Regions from separate parts of the Streptomyces sp. NPDC029164 genome, predicted to be linked through region 2. Evidence: riboswitches for the same ligand, from Rfam matches in the RefSeq annotation. Region 2 holds a riboswitch; the other holds the start of a gene.

Region 1 (7,707 bases), on a different contig from region 2:
TCAGCAGGTGGTGCATGCCGATCGGGATGAGCGCACGGTTGGCGACACCGAAGATGCCCGCACCGACGGCGCCGGAACCGGTCAGCCACTCACCGAAGCTGTGCAGACCCGTGCCGAGGACCGGCCAGATGAGACCGAAGACGACACCGGTGGCCAGGCCCGCCAGGGCGGAGAGGATCGGGACGAGGCGGCGGCCGCCGAAGAAGCCCGCCCAGTCCGGCAGCTTGGTCCGGTAGAACTTCTGGTAGAGCAGGGCGGTGATGATGCCCATCACGACACCGCCGAGCACACCCGCGTTGACCGGGGCGTCCACGTTGACGATCTTGCCGCCGACGACCTTGGCGACCTTGGGCAGGTTGCTGTCGGTGAAGGTCGCGAGGACCTTCTGGAAGACCAGGTAACCGGTGACGGCGGCGAGGGCGGTGGAGCCGTCCGACTTCTTGGCGAAGCCGATCGCGATGCCCACGGCGAACAGCAGCGCCATGTTGTCGAGGATCGCGCCACCGCCGGCCGCCATGTAACCGGCGATCTTCAGGACGAAGGTCGGGAAGACGTCCTTGTCGCCGAGCATGTCGTCCGCACCCAGGCGGAGCAGGAGCGCGCCGGCAGGCAGCACGGCCACGGGGAGCATGAGGCTCCGGCCGATGCGCTGCATGACGGCCATCACGCCAGCGCCCTTCTTCTTCTCGGCCGCGGGAGCGGCAGCCGTGGTCACAAGGTCCTCCAGTGGGCAAGGCGCCGCCAGGGGAAACGGGGACGGCGGCGTCTTCGAAAGGGGGGATACACGGGGGCTCGAACGCCCCTCGTGGTCTACACCAATTGTGGTGTAGACCAGTTGTAACACGGTGAGGGTTAGATAAGGAACCTTCGATTTCCTGTGGCCTGGATCACATGTCCCGGGGTATGCCGAAGGGCCCCCGGATCGTGATCCGGGGGCCCTTGACGGACCGGGTTCCCACCCTGCCGCGGCGCTCAGGCCTTGGTGGTCTCCGACTCCATCGCCGCGATCTCCTCGTCCGATTCCCGGCCGGGCGTCGCGAGGTTGAACTTCGTGATCGCGAAGCGGAAGACGACGTAGTAGACGAGCGCGAAGCACAGCCCGATCGGAATGATCAGCCACGGCTTCGTCGCCAGCTTCCAGTTGATGACGTAGTCGATCAGGCCCGCCGAGAAACTGAAGCCGTCGTGGACGCCCAGCGCCCAGCTCACCGCCATGGACACACCCGTCAGCACCGCGTGCACCGCGTACAGGGCGGGCGCGACGAAGAGGAAGGAGTACTCCAGCGGCTCCGTGATCCCGGTGACGAACGAAGTGAGGGCCACCGACAGCATCAGGCCGCCGACCTCCTTGCGCCGCTGCGGCTTCGCGCAGTGCGTGATCGCCAGCGCCGCGGCCGGCAGCGCGAACATCATGATCGGGAAGAAGCCGGTCAGGAACAGGCCCGCGTTCGGGTCGCCGTGCAGGAACATGTTGATGTCGCCGTGGTACGTCTTCCCGTCCGGCGCCGTGTACGACCCGAACTGGAACCACATCGGCACGTTCAGGAACTGGTGCAGGCCGATCACCAGCAGCGCGCGGTTCGCGACGCCGAAGATGCCCCCGCCCCACGAGCCCAGACCGCGCAGCCAGTCGGAGAAGCTCTCCAGCCCGGCACCCACCGGCGGCCAGATCCACAGGCAGAGCGCGGCGAAGGCGATGGCGGCGAAGGACGTGATGATCGGGACCAGCCGCCGGCCGTTGAAGAAGCCGAGCCAGTCCACCAGCTTCACACGGTGGTAGCGCTGCCAGAGCCAGGCCGCCAGCAGCCCCATGACGATGCCGCCGAAGACGCCCGGGTTCTGGTAGGTGAACGCGACGAACGTGTCGTCCTGCCCCAGGCAGCCGCCCCCGATGTTCCGACTGCCCTCCGGGCAGTCGTTCGGGAACGCGTGCAGCACCCCCCGGTAGACGAGGAAGCCCGCCGTGGCCGCGAGGGCGGTCGAACCGTCCGCCTTCTTCGCCATGCCGATGGCGACGCCGATGCAGAAGAGGAGGGGAAGGCCGAGGTCGGGGTCGAGCAGCGCGCCGCCCGCGCCCGCCATCACGCTGGCGACGTCCGTCCACTGCAGTCCGTCCTTGCCGAAGACGTCCGGCTGCCCCAGCCGCAACAGGATGCCTGCCGCGGGCAGTACGGCGATCGGGAGCTGAAGGCTCCGCCCCATCTTCTGCAGCCCCTGGAACAGGTTGTTCCGCCACGACGGGCGTGGTGCTGCTTTGGAGATGCTCGCGCTCATCGGAGTCCTCCCTGACCGGCCCGTTTTTGGCTGCCGCAACACTTACGGCACACTGGTGTAGACCAGTTGTGGGCAGGTTGCCGCTGATCGTCATCATTCGGCAGGGAGCGGTCACGCGCTCGCGTAGATGCGCCAACCGTGCGTTACCGTGACGAAGCGGACCGCACAGGTGGCTCTCCATGTACCGGCCGCGCCGAGACTCGTTCTTCGAAACACTCAGGGAGAAACACATGGCCACCAAGGCTGAGAAGATCGTCGCCGGGCTCGGCGGCATCGACAACATCGAAGAGGTCGAGGGCTGCATCACCCGCCTGCGCACCGAGGTCGTCAACCCCGACCTCGTCGACGAGGCCGCACTCAAGGCCGCCGGCGCCCACGGCGTCGTCAAGATGGGCACCGCCATCCAGGTCGTCATCGGCACCGACGCCGACCCGATCGCCGCCGACATCGAAGACATGATGTGACCCGGACCCCGTAGGCCCCGTCCGGGCCCCCAACGGACCCCGTACCGGAACCACCCGGACGGGGTCCTCGCGTTCCACCGCAGGGACTAGGCTCGGAGCCATGTCTCGCATCGACGGCCGTACGCCCGAACAGCTCCGCCCGGTCACCATCGAACGCGGATGGAGCAAGCACGCCGAGGGCTCCGTCCTCATCTCCTTCGGAGACACCAAGGTCTTCTGCACCGCCTCCTTCACCGAAGGCGTCCCGCGCTGGCGCAAGGGCAGCGGCGAGGGCTGGGTCACCTCCGAATACTCGATGCTGCCGCGCTCCACCAACACCCGCGGCGACCGCGAATCCGTCCGCGGCAAGATCGGCGGCCGCACCCACGAGATCTCCCGCCTCATCGGCCGTTCGCTGCGCGCCGTCATCGACTACAAGGCCCTCGGCGAGAACACCATCGTCCTGGACTGCGACGTCCTCCAGGCCGACGGCGGCACCCGCACCGCCGCCATCACCGGCGCCTACGTCGCCCTCGCCGACGCCGTCGCATGGGGCCAGCAGAAGAAGCTCATCAAGGCCGGCCGCAAGCCCCTGACCGGCACCGTCGCCGCCGTCAGCGTCGGCATCGTCGACGGCGTCCCGCTCCTCGACCTCTGCTACGAGGAGGACGTGCGCGCCGAGACCGACATGAACGTGGTCTGCACCGGCGACGGCCGCTTCGTCGAGGTCCAGGGCACCGCCGAGGGCGAGCCCTTCGACCGCAAGGAACTGAACGCCCTCCTCGACCTCGCCGCCGGCGGCTGCGCGGACCTGGAAGCCATCCAGCTCGGCGCGCTCGCACTCTAGGGGCGTCTCCCTCCGAGGCGGCAACCGCCGGGCCCGGCCCGGCGTCTACGAAGACACGGGCGCACGGTGTCACAGCCGTGCGCCCGTCCACGCATCCGAATCCTGCTCCCGGGGGAACGCATGAAGCTCCGCATCGCGGCCATAGCCGTGGCCGCCGTACTGACCGTCCCGGCCCTGTCCGCCTGCGACGCGATCTCCACCGCGATGGACTGCGCGAACACGGCGGTGGCCATCACCGACGGCGCGAACGACCTCCAGCAGGCGGTCTCCCAGGCGGGCAACAGCCCCCAGGACGCCCAGAACGCGCTCAACCAGATCGAGGCGAACCTCAAGAAGATCGGCGACCAGACCGACAACGCCGACCTGGGCAAGGCCATCACCTCGATGAACACGGCGGTCAAGAACGTCCGCGCCTCCATCGAGAGCGGCAACACCGTCCCGGACATCCAGCCCGTCGCCGACGCGGCCGGCGAGATCTCCAAGGTCTGCACCCCGGGATAATGGGCGCATGACCTCGACGCCCAGCCGCCTGATCCTGGCCACCCGCAACGCGGGCAAAGTCTCCGAACTCCACGCCATCCTGTCCGACGCCGGCCTGCCGCACGAGCTGGTCGGCGCGGACGCGTACCCGGAGATCCCGGACGTCAAGGAGACCGGGGTCACCTTCGCCGAGAACGCCCTCCTCAAGGCCCACGCCCTCGCGCAGGCCACCGGCCTCCCGGCGGTCGCCGACGACTCCGGCCTCTGCGTGGACGTCCTGAACGGCGCCCCCGGCATCTTCTCGGCCCGCTGGGCCGGCACGCACGGCGACGACAAGGCCAACCTCGACCTCCTGCTGGCCCAGCTCGGCGACATCGCCGACGAGCACCGCGGAGCCCACTTCTTCTGCGCGGCCGCCCTCGCCCTGCCCGACGGCACGGAGCGCGTGGTCGAGGGCCGCCTCCTGGGCACCCTCCGTCACGCCCCGGCCGGCACGGGCGGCTTCGGCTACGACCCGATCCTCCAGCCCCTGGGCGAATCCCGCACCTGCGCCGAACTCACCCCGGCCGAGAAGAACGCCATCTCCCACCGAGGCCAAGCCTTCCGCGCCCTCGTCCCGGCGGTCCGAGAACTCCTGGGCTGACCCTGCGCTGGGAACGGCCTGCGAATCGAGCTTTGATTCGCAGGCCGTATTGGTGCGGCGGAAGGGATTCGAACCCTCAAGCCGTTTCACGGGCCACAGATCCTAAGTCTGCTGCGTCGCCGTTGCGCCACCGCCGCTAGCCGCCTGCCATGATAGCGGCAGGCGGCTGTGGCTGTCCGAGCAAGATCAGCGTGTGGGGCCGGGGCGACCTCCACGGCACCAGGTGCTCGTCGTCGCATGGCAGTTGGGGCACAGGAGCCGCAGGTTCTCGCGGCGGTCGTCACTCCGGTCGCCGTTGATGTGGTCGACCTCCAAGGGAAGAGGCTCGCCCATCCAGACGGCATCGATGCCGCATTCGGCGCAGCGCTCCTGGACACCGAGATCGAGCAATGCACGTCGGAGCGTTGTCCCGGGGGTGCGCGTGGGAAGCGGAGCGGCCCGCGCCGGATTCGGGGCGGGCCGCTGCGTCGGGTGGGGGTGGGTCAGATGCCCAGGTCCTTGATGATCTTGGCTACGTGGCCCGTGGCCTTCACGTTGTAGAAGGCGTGCTCGACCTTGCCCTCCTCGTCGACGACCACCGTGGAGCGGATGACCCCGGTGACCGTCTTGCCGTACAGCTTCTTCTCGCCGTACGCGCCGTACGCCGTCAGGGTCTCCTTCTCCGGGTCGCCGACCAGGGTGACCTTCAGGTGCTCCTTCTCGCGGAACTTCGCGAGCTTCTCCGGCTTGTCCGGGGAGACGCCGATGACGTCGTAGCCGGCCGTCGCCAGGACGTCCAGATTGTCCGTGAAGTCGCAGGCCTGCTTGGTGCAGCCCGGGGTCAGCGCGGCCGGGTAGAAGTAGACGATCACCTTGCGGCCCTTGTGGCCGGCGAGCGAGACCTCGTTGCCGTCCGCGTCGGGCAGGGTGAAGGCGGGGGCGGTGTCGCCCGGCTGGAGTCGCTCGCTCATCTGGACAGTCTCCTCAAGAGGGGATCGGTACGTCTCGAGACTAAGCTGACAGACTGTTCACCGGGGACTACCCCCCACCGGACCAGACGACGGAGGCAGCGCGGTGCCCGAAGCCAGGACCCCCGCACAGATCGAGGCGGACATCGTCCGCCGCCGCGAGCAGCTCGCCGAGACGCTCGACGAGATCGGCGTGCGCGTGCACCCGAAGACGATCATCGGGGATGCGCGGGCCAAGGTCGTCTCGACCGTCGACCACGCGGCCGGGCGCGCCTTCGCCGCGGTGAACCGTGTCGTGACGGATCTGCGGGACGGCCTGCGCCACGACGACGGGACTCCGCGTCCCGAGCGGATCGTGCCGGTCGCCCTGCTCGCGGTGGGTGTGGTCGGTGCGCTTGTCCTGTCGGCACGACGCAGGCGCGCGTGACCCTGAGCGGCACGGGGCGGGCGCGGACAGGTAGGTTCGGGGCGTGAGCGAGAACACCACCCACGACAAGCTGCCCATCCGCATGCTGCACGACCGCGTGCTCGTGAAGTCCGACCTGCCCGAGGGCGAGCGGCGCTCGGGCGGCGGCATCCTGATTCCGGCGACGGCCGCGGTGGGCAAGCGGCTGGCCTGGGCCGAGGTGGTCGCGGTCGGGCAGAACGTACGGACCGTCGAGCCCGGGGACCGGGTCCTGTACGACCCCGAGGACCGTGCCGAGGTCGAGGTGCGGGGCGCGACGTACGTGCTGATGCGCGAGCGGGACCTGCACGCGGTGGCCGCGGAGCGGCTGGAGGGGTCGGAGGACTCCACCGGCCTGTACCTCTAGGACGAACGCGTACGGAACGCAAAAGGGCTGGTGGCCTTTGTCACCGGCCCTTTTCGCTGCCTTTTGCTACGGTGGAGGAGAACCCGACGAGACGCGCCGTACCGGGTACGACAAGACGACGCACCCCGTATCGCTCGTTGTCTCGGAGGTGCCGTCATGGCCTGGGTTCTTCTTGTTGTCGCCGGTGTGATCGAAGTCGGCTGGTCGATCGGCATGAAATTCACCGAGGGCTTCACCCGGCTCTGGCCCAGTGTGTTCACGGGCGCCGGGATCGTCGCCAGCATGGTGCTGCTGTCCTACGCCGCGAAGACCCTGCCCATCGGTACCGCGTACGGGGTGTGGGTGGGCATCGGCGCCGCCGGCGCGGCCGTGCTCGGTATGGCGGTGCTGGGCGAGCCCGTCACCGCCTCCCGGATCTTCTTCATCTGTCTGCTGCTGGTCGCCGTGGTCGGGCTGAAGGTGACCTCCGGTCACTGACCGCCCGAGCCGGCGGTCATTCCAGGAACGCCGACGGTGGCGGGCGCAGGCCGTCGGCCGGCCCGCCGTCGGCGCCCTGGGTGCCCGTGGTGCCCTGGGTGCCCTGGGTGGTGCCGCCGTTGTCCTGACCGCCTTGCGTCTGGCCGCCGTTGTCCTGGCCCCCGTTGTTCTGCCCGCCCTGGGTCTGGCCGCCGTTGTTCTGGCCGCCGTTGTTCTGTCCTCCCTGGTTCTGGCCGCCCTGCGTCTGGCCCCCGTTGTCCTGACCCCCTTGGTTCTGGCCGCCGTTGTCGCGGCCGCCCGTCGGCGGGGTCGGCCGTAGCGGAGGCGTGGGCGTGAGTTCGTCGTCCGGCGTCTCCAGCGGGGGGTTGGACTCCGGGGAGGGCGGCGGCGGGGGCTGCGCCGCGCCCGGCTGGAGTTCCAGGTCGAAGTCGACGGGGTCGGTCCCCTCCAGGGCGGTCTTCGTGTACGCGGCCCAGATCCGGGCCGGGTAGCCGCCACCGCCGATGCGGGGCTCGCCCAGGGCTCCGTAGAGGGACTGCAGGGTTCCGGTGTCCGGGTCCTGGCCCATCATCGAGACGACCGTGACCAGGTTCGGGGTGTAGGCCGCGAACCAGGCCGAGCGGTCCAGTTCGCCGGTGCCGGTCTTGCCGGCGGCCGGGTGACCGGCGGCGAGGGCCGCCGTACCGGTGCCGTTGTCCACGACGCTGACCAGCATGGACGTGGTAGTGTCGGCGGCCTCGCGGCTGATGGCCTGGGTGGGGGTGCGCTCGGGCAGGCCGATCGT
Region 2 (7,707 bases):
TCGTTGCCCGCACCGCCGTGGACGGTGTCGTTGCCGTAGCTCGGGCGGATCGTGTCATTGCCGCCGAGACCGCAGATCACGTCGGTGCAGTAGCCGCCGTTCAGCGTGTCCGCGCCGCTGGTGCCGATGATCGTGCAGCCGCGGGCGTTGTTCACGGTGGTGTTCGCCGTGGCACTGTCGTTGCCGGGCACGGGGTCGGGCTCCGCCGCGTCCGCCGTGGCCGTGTCGGAGAGGGTGCCGGTGCTGCGGGGCGCCGGACTCGCACCGCCGGAGACGGTGGTTCCACCCGGCCGCCGTACACGACATGCGCGGCCTGGTCGGCGGTGATGCCGAGCTGCCTCGGACGTGGCCCGCCGGTGGACGCCGCGTGGGCGTCGGAGATCTGGGTCAGGGGGTGGGCGGTGGTCTCCGCGACGCGCAGCTCGCCGGAGGCGACGAGGCCGTCCGGGGCACCGTCAACGACTCCTGCCCGGCATGGCGGCGACCCGGCACGCTCATCCGCGCGGAACGGGCCCGGCACGCAGTTCCCGTGCGGCGACCACGCGGAACGGGTTCGGCGGGCGGCCGGTGAGGCGCTCGACGGTGTCGGTGGTGCGGTCCTCGGCCCCCTCGGCGATGGCGCGGTCCATCGCGGCCAGCATCGCGGCGAACTCCGGGGGTATCACCGCGGCCAGACGGTCGCGCATGTCCTCGTAGGCCAAGCGGTGGTGGACCACGGGGTGGCCGGTGACCTGGGTGACGATCGCGGCGATGTCGTCGTGGCTGAGTGCCTCCGGGCCGGTCAGGACCAGGTCGGTGTTGGGCGCCCGGTCGTCCGTCAGGGCGCGTACGGCGACGGCGGCGATGTCGTCGGCGTCGACGAAGCCGACCCGGCCGGCCCCGGCCGCCGTCCGGATGAGCCCTTCGGCGCGGATGCTGTCGGCGTGCGCGTGCGTGCCCGTGAAGTTCTGCATGAACCAGGAAGGCCGCAGGACCGCCCACTGCTCGAACAGGCCGGGCAGGGCCTGGTGCACCGCCCCGACCGCGGGCCCGCCGGCGGGGATGGCCGAGGAGCTGAGGAGGACGGCGCGGCGCACGCCGGCGGCGCGGGCCTCGCGGAGGAAGGGCATCATCACCGCGGCCGGGTCCGGGTCGCCGATGGGCGGGACGAGGTAGGCACGGTCGACCCCGTCGAGGGCGTCGCCGAAGGTGGTGGCGTCGTACCAGTCGAAGCGGACCGGGTCCGCTCCGGGGAGCGGGGTGGCTCGACGGCCCGCGGCCCGGACGCGGTGGCCGGCGGCGATCAGCTGCGCGGCGGTCCGGCCGCCGGTGGTGCCGGTGGCGCCGGTGACCAGAGCGGTTCCGGTGGGGTTCATCGGGCGCCGCTCCCCGTGAAGTCCATCCCGGGCGCCTGGACGGCGAGGGGGTTCCAGTAGTCGCGGTAGGAGGTGAAGCGTCCGTCGCGGACGGTCACGACGGCGATGTACGTCATGTCGAAGGGGCTGTCCGTCGCGACGAGCCGGCCCACACCGCGCATCTCGACCACGATGGTCCCGGCCTCGGTGCTCTCGTGGACCCGAACGTCCGGGAAGTCGTGCAGGTCGATGTGGTCGGGGTAGTCGCGCATGTAGGCGGCGATGGCTTCCCGGCCGTCCAGCCGTTCGGGCCATCCCGCGGGAGCGAAGGGGAACTCCATCACGCCCTCGTCGGCCCACAGGCCGACCCAGCCGGGAATGTCCTTGGCCAGGAGCAGGCGCAGGCTGTGGCGGTACAGATCCGCCGGTGCGGTGGATGTGGGCATGGGGGTACTCCGTCCCGTACGATGCGGACCAGTGGTCCGCTTCTTCGGCGAACGATACGGACCGCCGGTCCGCATCGCAACCGGAGGATCCCCATGACCGAGCAGCGCAGTCCGCGCAAGGACGCGGCCCGCAACCGGGCAGCCGTCTTCGCCGCCGCCGACGACCTCTTCGCCCACTGCCGGAGCCCCGAGGACGTGACGATGGCCGATATCGCGGCAGCGGCCGGCGTCGGCAAGGGAACGCTCTTCCGGGCCTTCGGCGACCGCACCGGGCTGATCGGCGCGCTGTACGAGGCACGGCTCGAACCGGTCAGGAGCGCCGTTGAGGACGGTCCGCCACCGCTGGGGCCCACGACCCCGCCGCTCCGGCGCGTACCCGCCCTGCTGGACGCCGTCCTGTGCTTCAAGCTCGACAACCGCCACCTCGCGCTGGCCCTGGAGGGAACCGGCGCGGACAGTCCCTACCGGACGGCGCACTACGAGCGGTGGCACGCCCTGCTCCGGGACCTGCTGGAGCAGATCCCGGGCCCGGCCGACACCGGCTTCACCGCCCACGCCCTGCTCGCCGCCACCCGGGCCGACCTCGTCGCCTACCTGGCCGGAGACAAGGGGGTGCCCCGCGAGGAACTGCGCGAGCAGCTGGCGGAGTTCACCGCCGGGATCCTCGACACCCGCTCGCGACGGGGCTCGTCCGGCGCACCGTGAGGCCCACGCTCCGTGAGGCCCACGCTCCGTGACGCCGTGCACGTGACGCCGTGCACGTGACGCCGTGCACGTCCGGCGGCCGGGCGCGGCGCCCTTCGCGACGTCACAGCAGCCAGTACGTGCCCGTAAGGGAGTCGACGTGCACCACGTGCGGGCCGACGCGCACCACGTGGTGGTCCGGTCCGGACCAGGAGCCGGTGACACCCTCGGCGCCGGGCAGCGGGGTCCAGACCTCCAGGAAGGTGCCGCCGTCCGGATTGGTGCCCCATTCGACGAGGTTCGCACCCTCCCGCCGGAAGGTGCCCGTGTCCTCGCCCGGCTCGCCCCTGAGGTGGCGGAAGCGCACCCGCGAGCCGTCGAAGGACGTCGTACCGGCGAAGCCCCGGCTGTCGGCGTAGTAGGGCCCGGCCTGGAGCCACACCACTTCGCGGTCCTCGATCAGGGGGCCGCCGTCGCGGCTGATGCCGCGCCGCAGCCAGGCGCCGTACTCGGGCACCGGCACGCCGGGTCCACCCGGGACGGGCGCCGCCGCCGGCCCGGGCTCAGGCACGGTCGTCGTCGGCGGGGTCGTCCACGGCCAGCAGCGTCAGCGGTACGTTGCCGCGTACGGCCTGCGCGTAGGGGCAGACCGCGTCCGCGCGGTGCAGCAGGGGCTGGAGGTCCGCCGCGCGCCACCCCGGCAGGCTGACCGTGAGGGCCACCGCGAGGCCGTAGCCGGCGGGCGTGTCCGTGGTGCCGAGCTGCACTTCGCAGGCCACGCGCGCGGCGGTGGCGTCCGCCCCGAACTCGGCGGCGACCTCGGCGAGCGCGGAGGTGAAGCAGGCGGCGAAACCGGCCGCGAACAGCTGCTCCGGATTGGTGGTCCCGGGCACCTTCTTGCGCGGCGGGGCGAGGCGGACGTCCAGGCGCCCGTCGTCCGTGCGGACGGATCCGGTACGGCCTCCCGCGGCATGCGCGGTCGTCCGGTACAGGCTGCTGGTGAGTGGCACGGTCATGGCGTTCGGCCCATCCTGCTCGACGAGGACGCTGCCCGGGTGCGGACAGCGTAAGGCGCTGCTCGTGCAGCACCTCGCGCGTCGTCGTGCGTGACCGGGTACGGCGCATCTCGTCCGGGGCCTTGGATCCGGCCGCCGGACAATCTAGCAACGCGCGCGGTCGGCCGGCGCCCCGCCTGCGGTGAAGTTCCTCACCCGCCGCCGGCCGCGTCGCGACCCGGGGGCGCGGGCCGGTGCCGGCTGCGGTACGCCCCGGGAGGCATGCCCTCGAAGGTCGCGCTCGCTGACCCCCGGCTCACGGACCTCGGGTTCTCCTGGCTGTCGCCCTGGCTGATGACCCGCCGTGCCGAACTGGCCGCCTACCGGCGCCTCACCGAGGACCCCCATTTCCGCGCCCCCTCCTCGTACGCGGAGTACGCGGAGTACGCGGCGTCCGCGGACGTGGACCCGGCCGCCATCACGGGCCTCTTCGTACCCGGCGGCCACGCCGCGGGCATGCGGACGCTGCTCGAGGACGCCACCGCCCAGCAGCTGTTCGCCCGGCTCTTCACCCAGGGGCTGCCGGTGGGAGCCGTCTGCCACGGCGTGCTGCTCGCGGCCCGGGCCAAGGATCCCGCCACCGGGCGCTCGGTCCTCCACGGCCGGCGGACGACGGCGCTGACGTCCCTGCTGGAGCTGACCGGATGGAACCTCACCCGGCTCTGGCTGGGGCGCTACTACCGCACGTACCCCACCACCGTGCAGCAGGAGGTCACCGCGGCGCTCGCCGACCCGCGCCACTTCCTCGCCGGCCCGCCGCTGCCTTTGCGCGACACCGCAGCCCGGCCCGGACGCGGCTTCACCGTCAAGGACGGCAACTACGTCTCCGCGCGGTGGCCCGGCGACTGCCACCGCCTGGCGGCGGACTACCTGGCCCTGGTCCGCGCCCATGCGGCGGGAGCGGTGCACCGGGCGGGCTGAGCCCCGCCCCCGGATCGCGCGGGCCGGCGGCCGAAGACCATCTCCGCAGTGTCCTGAACGCTTCGTGAAAGGGACGGGTATGGATCGACGAAGCGTCTTCGGACGAAGCCGGTACGTCTTGATCGGCCTGGTCCTCGCGATGGTCACCCTGGTCCTCGGCCGGCGCCGGGTACGGCATCGGCACCGACATGAACGGCTTCGCCTGGCTGCCCGGCCCCCGGGCCGCGGCCGCACACCCCGTCCGCACACCCCGTCCGCTACCCCTTCCGCAGCCCCGACGGCGGCTCGGTCCTCGACAGGCAAGTCACCGGCCGGCGCGTCTGGGACGTCAACACGGACGGCGGCGGCACCCACTACGGCCTCGTACCGGACTGGATCGAGGACATCCGGGTCACCGGCGGCCAGGACGTGGTGGACGAGCTCATGCAGGGCGCCGAGGGCTACCTGCGCACGTGGGAGCGGGCCCGCGGTCACTCCGGCCCCTACGCACCCCTGGTCCGGCGGCTACCGCCCCCACGCCGGGCACCTGGCCTCCTCACGCCCCCTGCCCGCCGGCTTCACCCACGAGGCGGTCTGGAACGTGCTGCGCGACCCCGCGCCCGGCACGGTCCGGCTCTACGAGTGCAAGGTGGCGGACCACTCGCTCCTCACCCCCGACCCGGGGTGCGAGGGCCACCAGCCCCTCGGCCCGGTCGGATACGTGCACACGAAGCCGCTGTCGGGCTCGGTGCCGCTCTACCGGTGCTACATACCGTCCGTCTTCGACCACTTCGTCTCCAACAGGGCGGACTGCGAGAGGCCGTACGTGAAGGAGGGCCTGCTCGGCCACGCCATGGCCGTGAGCGGTCCGTAGCGGCGGACGCAGGGGTGCCCCCGGCACGTGCGGTCCGGGGGCACCCCTCAGGACCGGGCGCCTTCGAAGGTCCGGAGCAGGTCCGCCGCCACGCTCAACGCGATCGTGGCCGGTTCCTTCCCGGCGATCCCGGGGATCCCGATCGGGGTCTTGATCCGGTCGATGGCGGCGGTCTCGTGGCCGCCCTCGGTGGCCAGGCGCCGGCGGAACCTCGCCCATTTGGCGGCCGAGCCGATCAGCCCGATCGAGCCGAGACCGGCGGTGCGCAAGGCGGCGTCGCAGAGCGCGGCGTCCTCGGCGTGATCATGGGTCATGATCAGTACGTGCGTGCCGGGCGGCAGCTCCCCGAGCACCTCCTCCGGAAGCAGCGGGGTGTGGTGCACGTGGATCTGCGCCACCGCGTCCGCGAGCACGCCGAGCCGTTCGCCGGAGAGCATGTCGGGGCGGCTGTCGATCAGGTGCAGATCGAGGTGGTGACGGGCGAGGATGCGTGCCAGCTCCAGTCCGACGTGCCCGACGCCGAAGACCGCCACCGCCTGGACCACCGGCAGCGGCTCCAGCAGAACGGTGACGGCACCGCCGCAGCACTGCACGCCGTGGGGGCCGGTGACCTTGTCGTTGAGGGCGAACTCCATGAGCTCCGGCTCCGGACGGGCCGCGCCGTTCAGCTCGCGCGCCCGGTCGATGGCGACGGCCTCGATGTTGCCGCCGCCGATCGACCCCCAGGTCTCGGTCCGTCCCACGAGGAGCTTGGCCCCGGCCCGGCGGGGCGCGTGGCCGCGCACGGTCGCGACGGTCACGAGCACGCCGGGTTCCCGGCGTTCCCGCAACCGCGCGACCGCGGCCACCCACGTCATGTCAGGCATGACTCAAGGCGCTTGCCTCGGCAGGGGTCTCGCCGGCGCCGGGAGCGTGACCGTCGTGCCGCGAACCGCCCGCGCGGACCGCTTCGATCGCCCAGTACACCGCCTCCGGAGTCGCGGGGGAGGCGAGTTCCACGCTGACTCCCGCGGGCCCGAATGCCCCGGCCGCCTGCCGCAGGGCTTCCCGCACCGAGAACGCCAGCATCAGCGGAGGCTCACCCACCGCCTTGGACCCGTAGACCGCGCCCTCCTCGGTGGCGTTCTCCAGCAGCCTGACGTGGAACTCCTCGGGCATCTCCGAGAAGCTCGGCAGCTTGTAGGTGCTCGCCGCCTGGGTCAGCAGCCGGCCGCGGTTCGGGCCGTCTCCGGCGTCCCACCGCAGGTCCTCCAGGGTCAGCCAGCCCGCGCCCTGCACGAAGCCGCCCTCGACCTGACCGATGTCGATCATCGGGGAGAGGCTGTCGCCGACGTCGTGCACGATGTCCACCCGCCGGATCCGGTACGCGCCGGTGAAGCCGTCCACCTCCACCTCGGTCGCGGCGGCGCCGTAGGAGAAGTACTTGAACGGGGAGCCTTGAAAGGCCTTCGCGTCCCAGTGCAGGCCCTCGGTCCGGTAGAAGCCGGCCGCCGACAACTGGACCCGCTGGAAGTACGCGGTGCGCACCAGCTCGTCCCAGGCCAGCTCCTTGTCGCTGCCGAGGACGCGCGCGACGCCCTCGACGATGCGCACGTCCGAGGCGTTCGCACCCAGCTGGGTGCCGGCCACCCGCAACAGCCGCTCGCGGATCTGCTCGCAGGCGTTCTTCACCGCCGCGCCGTTGAGGTCCGCCCCGGCACTGGCCGCGGTGGCGGAGGTGTTGGGCACCTTGTCCGTGCGCGTCGGGGCCAGCCGCACCTTGTGCAGCGGGATGCCCAGCGTGGTCGCGGCCACCTGCAGCATCTTGGTGTGCAGGCCCTGCCCCATCTCGGTGCCGCCGTGGTTGATCAGGACCGAGCCGTCCTTGTAGACCAGCACCAGCGCGCCGGCCTGGTTGAAGGCGGTGAGGTTGAAGGAGATGCCGAACTTGATCCCGGTGAGCGCGAGCGCCCGCTTGGTGTGCGGGTGCGCGGCGTTGAAGGCCGCGATCTCCTGCCTGCGCTCGGCGAGGGCGGCGTCCTCCCGGACCTGCCGCCATACGGTGGAGATCCGTTCGGGGTGCAGGACCGGCTGTCCGTACGGCGTCGCCTGGCCCTGCCGGTAGAAGTTGCGTTCGCGCAGCTCCATCGGATCCAGGCCGAGCAGCGGAGCGCACCGGCCCATGATGTCCTCGATCACCAGCATGCCCTGCGGTCCGCCGAAGCCGCGGAAGGCGGTGTTGGAGACCTTGTTGGTCCTCGCGATGCGGCCGGTGACGCGCGCGTGCGGGATCCAGTAGGTGTTGTCGATGTGACACAGCGCGCGGGCCACCACGGGCTCGGACAGGTCCAGGCTCCAGCCGCCGTCCGCGGTCAGGGTGGCGTCCAGGGCCTGGATGCGGCCCTCGGCGTCGAAGCCGATCTTCCACGTGGCGT

The links. A riboswitch is a leader RNA that binds a small molecule or an ion and turns the genes downstream of it on or off. The one in region 2 is predicted to bind guanidine.
Region 1: it holds a riboswitch for guanidine, as region 2 does, so the genes downstream of both, ACZ4VT_RS30665 (DMT family transporter) here and ACZ4VT_RS31370 (Ohr family peroxiredoxin) in region 2, are expected to answer to the same signal.

The regions. Positions count from the first base shown of each region.
Region 1 covers NZ_JBVHWW010000038.1:54,161-61,867, forward strand. Annotated here, with positions in the region: gene ACZ4VT_RS30610 (PTS transporter subunit EIIC) at 1-664, opposite strand, end outside; gene ACZ4VT_RS30615 (PTS transporter subunit EIIC) at 973-2,274, opposite strand; gene ACZ4VT_RS30620 (PTS sugar transporter subunit IIB) at 2,454-2,738, shown strand; gene rph (ribonuclease PH) at 2,839-3,564, shown strand; gene ACZ4VT_RS30630 (hypothetical protein) at 3,685-4,065, shown strand; gene rdgB (RdgB/HAM1 family non-canonical purine NTP pyrophosphatase) at 4,073-4,687, shown strand; tRNA gene ACZ4VT_RS30640 (tRNA-Leu) at 4,738-4,824, opposite strand; gene ACZ4VT_RS30645 (HNH endonuclease) at 4,874-5,020, opposite strand; gene bcp (thioredoxin-dependent thiol peroxidase) at 5,170-5,637, opposite strand; gene ACZ4VT_RS30655 (DUF3618 domain-containing protein) at 5,741-6,061, shown strand; gene ACZ4VT_RS30660 (GroES family chaperonin) at 6,105-6,446, shown strand; guanidine-III (ykkC-III) riboswitch at 6,502-6,571, shown strand; gene ACZ4VT_RS30665 (DMT family transporter) at 6,603-6,923, shown strand; gene ACZ4VT_RS30670 (transglycosylase domain-containing protein) at 6,940-7,707, opposite strand, start outside.
Region 2 covers NZ_JBVHWW010000040.1:31,834-39,540, reverse strand. Annotated here, with positions in the region: gene ACZ4VT_RS31395 (calcium-binding protein) at 1-191, opposite strand, end outside; gene ACZ4VT_RS31390 (NmrA family NAD(P)-binding protein) at 495-1,355, opposite strand; gene ACZ4VT_RS31385 (nuclear transport factor 2 family protein) at 1,352-1,780, opposite strand; gene ACZ4VT_RS31380 (TetR/AcrR family transcriptional regulator) at 1,874-2,485, shown strand; gene ACZ4VT_RS31375 (hypothetical protein) at 2,589-2,987, opposite strand; gene ACZ4VT_RS31370 (Ohr family peroxiredoxin) at 3,028-3,480, opposite strand; guanidine-III (ykkC-III) riboswitch at 3,556-3,619, opposite strand; gene ACZ4VT_RS31365 (DJ-1/PfpI family protein) at 3,742-4,440, shown strand; gene ACZ4VT_RS31360 (hypothetical protein) at 5,021-5,293, shown strand; gene xdhC (xanthine dehydrogenase accessory protein XdhC) at 5,341-6,150, opposite strand; gene xdhB (xanthine dehydrogenase molybdopterin binding subunit) at 6,152-7,707, opposite strand, start outside.